2 regions of the Kitasatospora sp. NPDC089509 genome follow, and region 2 is predicted to be linked to the other one. Evidence: riboswitches for the same ligand, from Rfam matches in the RefSeq annotation. Region 2 holds a riboswitch; the other holds the start of a gene.
The links. Region 2 has a riboswitch for cyclic di-AMP ahead of ACIP4P_RS39170 (transglycosylase family protein). Riboswitches for the same ligand answer to the same signal wherever they lie in the genome.

Region 1 (4,204 bases), on a different contig from region 2:
CCGACGGTGAGCGGGATGCGCGGGCCGATCCGCTTGCCGAGGCGCCCGGCGCGCGCGGACAGGGTCAGCATCAGCACCGTGATCGGCACCAGCGCGAAGCCGGAGACCAGCGGGGAGAAGCCGGCGACGATCTGCAGCTGCACCACCAGCAGGAAGAACACCCCGCTGAACGCCGCGTAGACGCACAGGGTGACCAGGTTCACGGTGGTGAACAGCCGGGAGGAGAACAGCCCGAGCGGCAGCATCGGGTCGGGCGCCCGCCGCTCCACGGCCACGAAGGCCGCGCCCAGCAGCAGACCGGCCACGCCGGTGACCCAGACGGCGGGGGACAGCCCCTCCCCGGCGGCGGTGAGCGCGTAGGTGATCGCGCCGAGGGCGAGGGCGGCGAGCAGGGCGCCGGGCACGTCGAAGCGGCCGGCGGCGGACTCGTCCCGGCTCTCCGGGACGTAACGGGAGGTCACCGCGATCACGGCGGCGGCCAGCGGCAGGTTCAGCAGGAAGATCCAGCGCCAGCCGGGGCCGTCCACCAGCCAGCCGCCGAGGAAGGGGCCGACGGCCGCCGACACCCCGCCGAGGCCGGACCACAGGCCGACCGCGGCCGAGCGGTCGTCCGGGTGGAAGACGGCCTGGAGCATCGCGAGCGAGCCCGGGGTGAGCAGCGCCCCGCCGATGCCCTGGACGGCGCGGGCGGCGATCAGCACGTGGATGGTCGGGGCGGCGGCGCAGGCCGCCGAAGCGGCGGCGAACCAGACCACGCCGATCAGGAAGACCCGGCGCCGCCCGTAGCGGTCGCCGAGCGCGCCGCCGAGCAGGATCAGGCCCGCCAGGGTGAGCAGATAGGCGTTCAGGGTCCATTGCAGGGAGGCGAGGGTGGCGCCGAGGTCGGCGCCGATCCGGGGCAGGGCGACGTTCACCACGGTGCCGTCGAGCATCGCCATGCTGGAGCCGAGCACCGTTGCGAGGAGGACCCAGCGACCCTGTGCGCTGCCCAGGCGCAGGGTGCCGGCGTGAGAGGTGGCCACGGGTCGAATCCTGTGCCCACGGGGGTGTACGTGACAAGGGTCACCGGGTGGTGTGTCGGTCGGTGACGGTGGGTGCTCCTCTGGTCGCCCGGTGTTGCACTGGTCGGCGCAGGGTCGTGGATCAGTGGCGCCGGGTGAACGGATCGTGCACGGACCGTACGGCGGATCATGCGGAGGGTGACCGCGGGGGCGGGATCGGCCGCTGTTTCGAGAGATCGACATTGCTTCACCCGAACGGATGAGTTTTAGTTCAGCGACCGCCCGGCCAGCCCGGACGGATCCGCCGGGTGGAACGCCGAGTCCTGCCGCTGCCCGGTGGCTCGCAACGAACTCTGTACGGCAGGAGCGGGGGACCCACAGGTAAGTCGCCGGACCGGAGTTCGCGCTTTCACAGCGCGGACCACCAGGACCGGCTCGGGGTGAAGCCGCGCATGCGGCCGGGCAACTCCAGCCCGAACCCGACAGCTCACCTCGCAGGCGTCGGAGAGGAAAATTCCATGCCTGCACAGGCTCGTCGTATCGCCCTGCCCCGTGCCGCCCGCATCGGCATCGCCGCCGCCGTCACCGGCGTCTCGTTCGTCCTGCCGCTCGTGACCGCGATGAACGCCCAGGCGACCAGCACCCCGGCCGCCGTCGTCGTGGCCGCCCCGGCCGCTGTCGCCCCGGCCGCTGCTCCGGCCGCGGTCGTCCCGGCCGCCGTCACCTCCGGCTACGTCGCCCCGCTCGCCGCCCCGGTGCTGGGCGAGGCCTACGGGGTGGCGGGCGCCATGTGGGCCTCCGGCCACCACACCGGCCAGGACTTCGTCTGCTCCACCGGCACCCCGCTGCGCGCCGTCGCCAACGGGGTCGTGGTGAAGGCCGCCTACGACGGCGCCTACGGCAACGAGGTCGAGCTCAAGCTCGCCGACGGCAAGTACGCGCAGTACGCGCACCTCTCCTCGATCGGTGTGAAGGTCGGTCAGTCCGTCGCCGCCGGTCAGCAGCTCGGCTACTCCGGTGCGACCGGCAACGTGACCGGCCCGCACCTGCACTTCGAGGTCCGGACCGGTCCGGACTACGGCTCGGACATCAACCCGGTCAGCTACCTGCGCGCGCACGGCGTCGCGCTCTGAACCACCGGCTCCCGCCGGGATTCCTGAACCACCGCTGGTGCGGGGCGAATCGACCACCCGGGATGGTCATGTCGGGTGACCGCTCGACCGGGTGATCGCCGCACCGGTGGATCTGGGCGCGGGTCACGCCCACGGCCGGCCCCGGCCGTACGAGAACTCTCGTGCGGCCGGGGCCGGCCACCGTCGTGTCCGGAGTCCTCGTCGGCTCCGGCGTCCCCGGCGCTTCCGGACCGCGTTCGACGGCTCGAACGCGGCGTCAACTCCGCCGGTTCTTCGGATGATCTGCGGTTCCGTGGGCCGTGCCCCGCCGCGCGATCCTGTCCGCAGTCAGCGCCCGGCCGGTCCGACGGGCGGGCGCGCCCGGGTGGACGAGGAGGCCGGATGACCGTCCGGAGCGGGGACGCGGTCGGGCCGCGGGTCGGGTCGGACGGGGTCGACCGGCTGAAGGCGGACTCGGTCGGTCTGCCGGGCGTGGTGTTCATGGCGGTCGCCACCGCCGCCCCGATCACCGCGATGACCGGGAACCTGCCGATCATCATCGGGCAGGGCAACGGGGCCGGGGCGCCCGCCGCGTACGTCCTGGCGACCGTGGTGCTCACGGTCTTCTCGGTCGGGTACGTGGCGATGGCCCGGCACATCACGGCCGCCGGGGCGTTCTACGGGTACGTCTCGCACGGGCTGGGCCGGGTGGCCGGGATGGCGTCGGGGCTGCTCGCGCTGCTGGCGTACATCGTCTTCGAGGCCTCGGTCATCGGCTTCTTCGCCTACTCGCTGCGCGGGCTGGTCCGTTCGCAGGCGGGCGTGGACCTCGACTGGGGCTGGTACGCGCTGGTCGGGCTGACGGTGATCGGGGTGACGGCCTGGTTCGACCTGCATCTGACGGCGAAGGTGCTCGGGGTGGCGCTGCTGCTGGAGATCGCGGTGCTGGGCGCGGTCTCGCTGGCCGTGCTGGCCGCCGGCGGCGGGCCGGACGGAATCGTGCTCGGGGCCGTGAGTCCGCTGAACGGGCTGAAGGGAGTGGGCAGTTCGGGCACGGCGGCGGCCGGGGTGGGCCTGGTCTTCGCGTTCTGCTCCTGGGTGGGCTTCGAGTCGACCGCGATGTACGGGGAGGAGTCGCGCGACCCGAAGCGGGTGGTGCCGCGGGCGACCATGGTGTCGGTGGTCGGGATCGGCCTGTTCTACGTGTTCGTCTCCTGGATGATCCTGTCCGGCAACGGAGTCGGGCACGCCGTCGCGGTGGCGGGCGGTGCGGTGCCGGGCAAGGACGGGAACAGCCTGTTCTTCGATCCGCTGGGCGAGCACCTCGGGGCCTGGGCGGTCACGGTGTTCCAATGGCTGGTCGTCACCGGCTCGTTCGCCTGCGCGATGGCCTTCCACCAGTGCGCCGCACGGTACTTGTACGCGATCGGGCGGGAGGGGCTGCTGCACCCGGCGCTCGGCCGGACCCATCCGCGGCACGGCTCGCCGTACGTCGCCTCGGTCGTGCAGTCGGCGGTCGCGGCCGGGCTGGTGCTGGCGTTCCTGCTGGCCGGGATGGATCCGTACGTCCATCTGTACACGCTGCTGGCGCTGTTGGGGACGATGGCGATCCTGGTGGTGCAGACGCTGTGCTCCTTCGCGGTGGTCGGGTACTTCCACGTGCAGCGGCGGCACCCGGAGACCGCGCACTGGTTCCGCACCCTGCTCGCTCCGCTGGTCGGCGGGGTGGCGATGGGCGCGGTGGTGGCGCTGCTGGTGGCCGACCGGGGGGCGGTGGCCGGGGCGGCGGCGGGCACCCTGGTGTTCCGGCTGATCCCGTACCTGGTGATCGGGGTGTTCCTGGTCGGGATCGGAACGGCCTTGGTGCTGCGACGGGTTCGGCCGGAGCTGTACGCGCGGATGGGGCGGATCGTGCTGGAGGACGCGGTGGAGCGCTGAGCGGGGCGGTGCCGGGTGGGCGGCGGGCTCAGTGCCGGTGGGCGGGCAGGCCGTGCTCGGCGGCGCTCAGCAGGGCGTGCATCCGGTGGCCGAAGTCCTCGGTGTCGCAGGCGGGTTCGGGGAAGACCAGGCGGACGTCGCGGTGGCCGTGCG
Region 2 (4,204 bases):
GCTGGTGTCCCGGGTCCGCCGGGCGGGCTTCACCGGGGTGCCGGACGAGCCGTACGTCCTGCCGGGGGAGCTGACCGCGGAGTCGGCGGGCCGGCTGCTGCTGGCCGTCGCGCAGCGGGCGCACGACGCCGGGGTGGACGTGGACGCGGCGCTGCGCTCGGCCGCGCGCGGCTACCGGGACGCGGTGCGCGCGGCCGAGGGGCTCAAGCCGGAGTAGCCCGGTTCGGGCCGGAGCCGGCCCGGCCCAGGCCGGACGGGAGCGGCTCAGGCCGCCGTGGCGGTCCGGCCGACCGGCTGCCGCTGCGGCGGGACGAGCTCGCCGATCGCCTCGCCGACCAGGGCGACCAGTTCGGCGAGCCGCTCCAGGTCGAGGTGGTCGGGCAGCTCGGCGAGGGAGACGATCCGCTCCCCGCGCGGGCCGGCGACGCAGAAGAGGTCGATCGGCCCGAGGTGCTTCTCGGCGGTGTCGACCAGGGCGGCGACGTCGCTGGGCCGGCGGATGTCGCCGCAGACGCCCACCACGGGGCAGCCCGGCCGGTCGAGTTCGGCGGCGAGGTCCTCCGCGATCCCGACGTGCTGGTCGGCGATCAGCATCCCGGCGGCGCCGGCCGCGGTGAACCGGCGGGCGAGGTCGGCTCCCGAACCGCCGTCGAGTACCGCGATGACGACGACTGCTCCGCTGACCCGCATGGCCTGCTCCTCCCTGTGGGCGACACCGCACCGGCGCCCACGCATACTGCGGAGGATCGTAGGCACGTCCTGACCCTCCGCAACAGGGATTACCCCGCAGGTGACCAGGCTCACGCCTGCCACCCGGCCAAGAGCTGTCCAAGGGCTGTCCACGGACCGTCCACGGGGCGTCCACGGAGGGTTGGCACACTGCTCGCGCGCCGCTCACGAACGGTTCGCGAACCGGTGATGTTCCGCCGGTAGCCGGGCGCCGCCGGTCCAGCGGTTACGGTCGACCCATGCCAGCTCAGCCCGATGCCGCTCAGTCCGCCGCCCAGCCCGACCCCCAGCTCTTCACCTGGGAGTTCGCCGCCGACCCGTACCCCGCCTACGCCTGGCTGCGCGAGCACGCCCCGGTGCACCGCACCACGCTGCCGAGCGGGGTGGAGGCCTGGCTGGTGACCAGGTACGCGGACGCCCGGCAGGCGCTCGCGGACGGCCGGCTGTCGAAGAACCCGGCGCACCACAGCGAGCAGGCGCACCGCACCGGCCGGGTCGGCATCCCGGGGGAGCGGCAGGCGGACCTGATGACCCACCTGCTGAACATCGACCCGCCGGACCACACCCGGCTGCGCCGACTGGTGTCGAAGGCTTTCACCCCGCGCCGGGTGGCCGAGTTCGAGCCGCGGGTGCAGCAGTTGACCGACCGGCTGATCGACGGCTTCGCGCAGCGCGGATCGGCCGACCTGATCCACGAGTTCGCCTTCCCGCTCCCCATCTACGCGATCTGCGACATGCTGGGCGTGCCGGCCGAGGACCAGGACGACTTCCGCGACTGGGCGGGCATGATGATCCGACACGGCGGCGGCCAACGCGGCGGCGTGGGCCGGGCGGTGAAGAAGATGCGGGCGTACCTGCTGGAGCTGATCCACCGCAAGCGGGCGGACCTCGGCGACGACCTGATCTCCGGCCTGATCCGGGCGAGCGACCACGGCGAGCACCTGAGCGAGAACGAGGCCGCGGCGATGGCCTTCATCCTGCTGTTCGCCGGGTTCGAGACCACCGTCAACCTGATCGGCAACGGGACGTACGCGCTGCTGCGCAACCCCGGGCAGCGGGCGCTGCTGCAGGAGTCGGTGGCCCGCGGCGAGACCGCGCTGCTGGAGACCGGGATCGAGGAACTCCTGCGCTACGACGGGCCGGTGGAGCTGGCGACCTGGCGGTTCGCGACCCGGCCGCTGACCATCGGCGGGGTGGACATCCCGGTCGGCGATCCGGTGCTGGTGGTGCTGGCGGCGGCGGACCGCGACCCGGCCCGGTTCTCCGACGAGAACACCCTGGACCTGGCCCGGACCGACAATCCCCACCTGGGCTTCGGGCACGGCATCCACTACTGCATCGGCGCCCCGCTGGCCCGGCTCGAAGGACGGTCCGCGCTGGCCACGCTGCTTTCCCGGCTGCCCGATCTGCGCCTGGCCGAAAGTCCGGAGAACCTGCGCTGGCGCGGTGGCCTGATCATGCGTGGATTGCGTGAACTTCCGGTCGAATTCAGTCCGGAAGTGCGTTCGCCGCACGCCCGCCCGGAGGCTCCGACACACTGACGCGGGGTCGCGAACGGCGCCTCGGCGACGGTATGAACACCCATCAAACCGGACAAAGCCCCGCCGTCCGTAGGCGATCGAACACGCGCCGTAATTCTTGTGTGATGTCGGCGATATGAGCTTGTGATTGATCTGAGGATCTGTCTAGTCTCCCTGGAGTTCGCAGCTGCGGACCCCGAACGCGGAACGCCGAGTCCTGCCCGCCGCGCCACGGGAAACCGACCAGAACCCTGGGCAGGGGCGGGGGAACCAGGTTTGTTGCCGTTCTCCCACGGCTCGGGGTGAAGCCGCCCGCGCGGGACCGTTCCCGCATACGGCGGCCGGGCCACCTCCCGGTCCGAACCCGACAGCTCACCTCGCAGGCGTGCGGAGAGGGACCCTTCATGCTGCTCGTTGGATCTGGCCGTCACCGTCGTCGCACCCAGGCCGAGAAGGCCATCGCCGTCGCGGGTGTGGCCGGCGTCGGACTCGCGCTGCCGCTCCTCACCGCCACCGGCGCGTCCGCCGCCCCGGCCTCCGCCTGGGACTCCGTCGCCCAGTGCGAGAGCGGCGGCGACTGGGGCATCAACACCGGCAACGGCTTCTACGGCGGCCTGCAGTTCACCTCCAGCACCTGGAAGGCGTACGGCGGCACCGCGTACGCGGCGCAGGCCAACCAGGCCAGCCGGGCGCAGCAGATCACGGTCGCCGAGAAGGTGCTCGCCTCGCAGGGCCCGGGCGCCTGGCCGGTCTGCTCCAAGAAGGCGGGGCTGAGCAAGGGCGGCGCCCCGGCGGCCGTGGACACCTCCTCGGACGCCAAGCCGCAGTCCGCCCAGCAGCAGTCCACCCCGAAGCAGCAGGCCCCCAAGACCCAGGCCCCCAAGACCCAGGCCCCCAAGCCCGCCGCGAAGCCCGCCCCGCAGCAGGACGACGCCAAGCCGGCCGCCCCGCAGCTGGCCAAGCCGCAGCTGCAGGGCTTCCCGGGCAAGGCCGGCTGGGACGCCGACTCGAAGGTGTACTGGTACCAGAACGGCGGCTCCTGGTACTGGACCAGCCACCAGAGCGTCTACCAGCAGTACGCCCCGCAGGCCGCCGCCCAGCCGCAGCAGGCCCCGCAGGCCGCCGCCCAGGGCGGTCACGACTACACCGTCCGCTCCGGCGACACGCTGTCGACCATCGCCGCCGCCCAGGGCGTGTCCGGCGGCTGGCAGGCGGTCTACGACGGCAACCGCGGCACGGTCGGCGGCAACCCGAACCTGATCATGCCCGGCCAGGTCCTGCACCTCGGCTGAGCCGTCCCCGGACGCATTCCGAGGGGGTCGCGCCCGGCGCGGCCCCCTTCGTCCGCATTCGCCCGCTCCGGCCGGACCGGCTGGGACGAGCAGGTGAACTACCGGTGGGTAGCGGGGCCACACGCTGAGACGGAGCCGAGGTCGAGGTGGCCCCGGGAGCCCGGGCGGTTAGGCTCTGGTCGTAACGACTCCGCAATCATCCGGCCGACCGCACCACCGTGGGCCGGACCCTGCTTCCGCAAGGAGATGCTTCGTGCCGTCCATCGATGTCGTCGTAGCCCGCGAAATCCTCGACTCCCGCGGCAACCCCACGGTCGAGGTCGAGGTCGGCCTCGACGACGGCAGCACGGGTCGTGCCGCTGTGCCGTCGGGTGCCTCGACCGGCGCCTTCGAGGCGCTGGAGCTGCGCGACGGTGACAAGAACCGCTACTTCGGCAAGGGCGTGGAGAAGGCCGTCCTGGCCGTCATCGAGCAGATCGGCCCGGAGCTGGTCGGCTACGACGCCACCGAGCAGCGCCTGATCGACCAGGCCATGCTCGACCTGGACGCCACCCCGGACAAGTCCTCGCTCGGCGCCAACGCCATCCTGGGCGTCTCGCTGGCCGTCGCGCACGCCGCCTCCGAGGCCAGCGACCTGCCGCTGTTCCGCTACCTGGGCGGCCC

Region 1: it holds a riboswitch for cyclic di-AMP, as region 2 does, so the genes downstream of both, ACIP4P_RS36070 (M23 family metallopeptidase) here and ACIP4P_RS39170 (transglycosylase family protein) in region 2, are expected to answer to the same signal.

The regions. Positions count from the first base shown of each region.
Region 1 is NZ_JBIVHS010000025.1:106,097-110,300, reverse strand. Features, by position in the region: gene ACIP4P_RS36075 (MFS transporter) at 1-1,244, opposite strand, end outside; cyclic di-AMP (ydaO/yuaA leader) riboswitch at 1,336-1,517, shown strand; gene ACIP4P_RS36070 (M23 family metallopeptidase) at 1,520-2,134, shown strand; gene ACIP4P_RS36065 (APC family permease) at 2,516-4,051, shown strand; gene ACIP4P_RS36060 (DUF2470 domain-containing protein) at 4,080-4,204, opposite strand, start outside.
Region 2 is NZ_JBIVHS010000030.1:103,488-107,691, forward strand. Features, by position in the region: gene ACIP4P_RS39155 (MazG family protein) at 1-217, shown strand, start outside; gene ACIP4P_RS39160 (SDR family NAD(P)-dependent oxidoreductase) at 265-690, opposite strand; gene ACIP4P_RS39165 (cytochrome P450) at 969-2,270, shown strand; cyclic di-AMP (ydaO/yuaA leader) riboswitch at 2,481-2,649, shown strand; gene ACIP4P_RS39170 (transglycosylase family protein) at 2,654-3,541, shown strand; gene eno (phosphopyruvate hydratase) at 3,795-4,204, shown strand, end outside.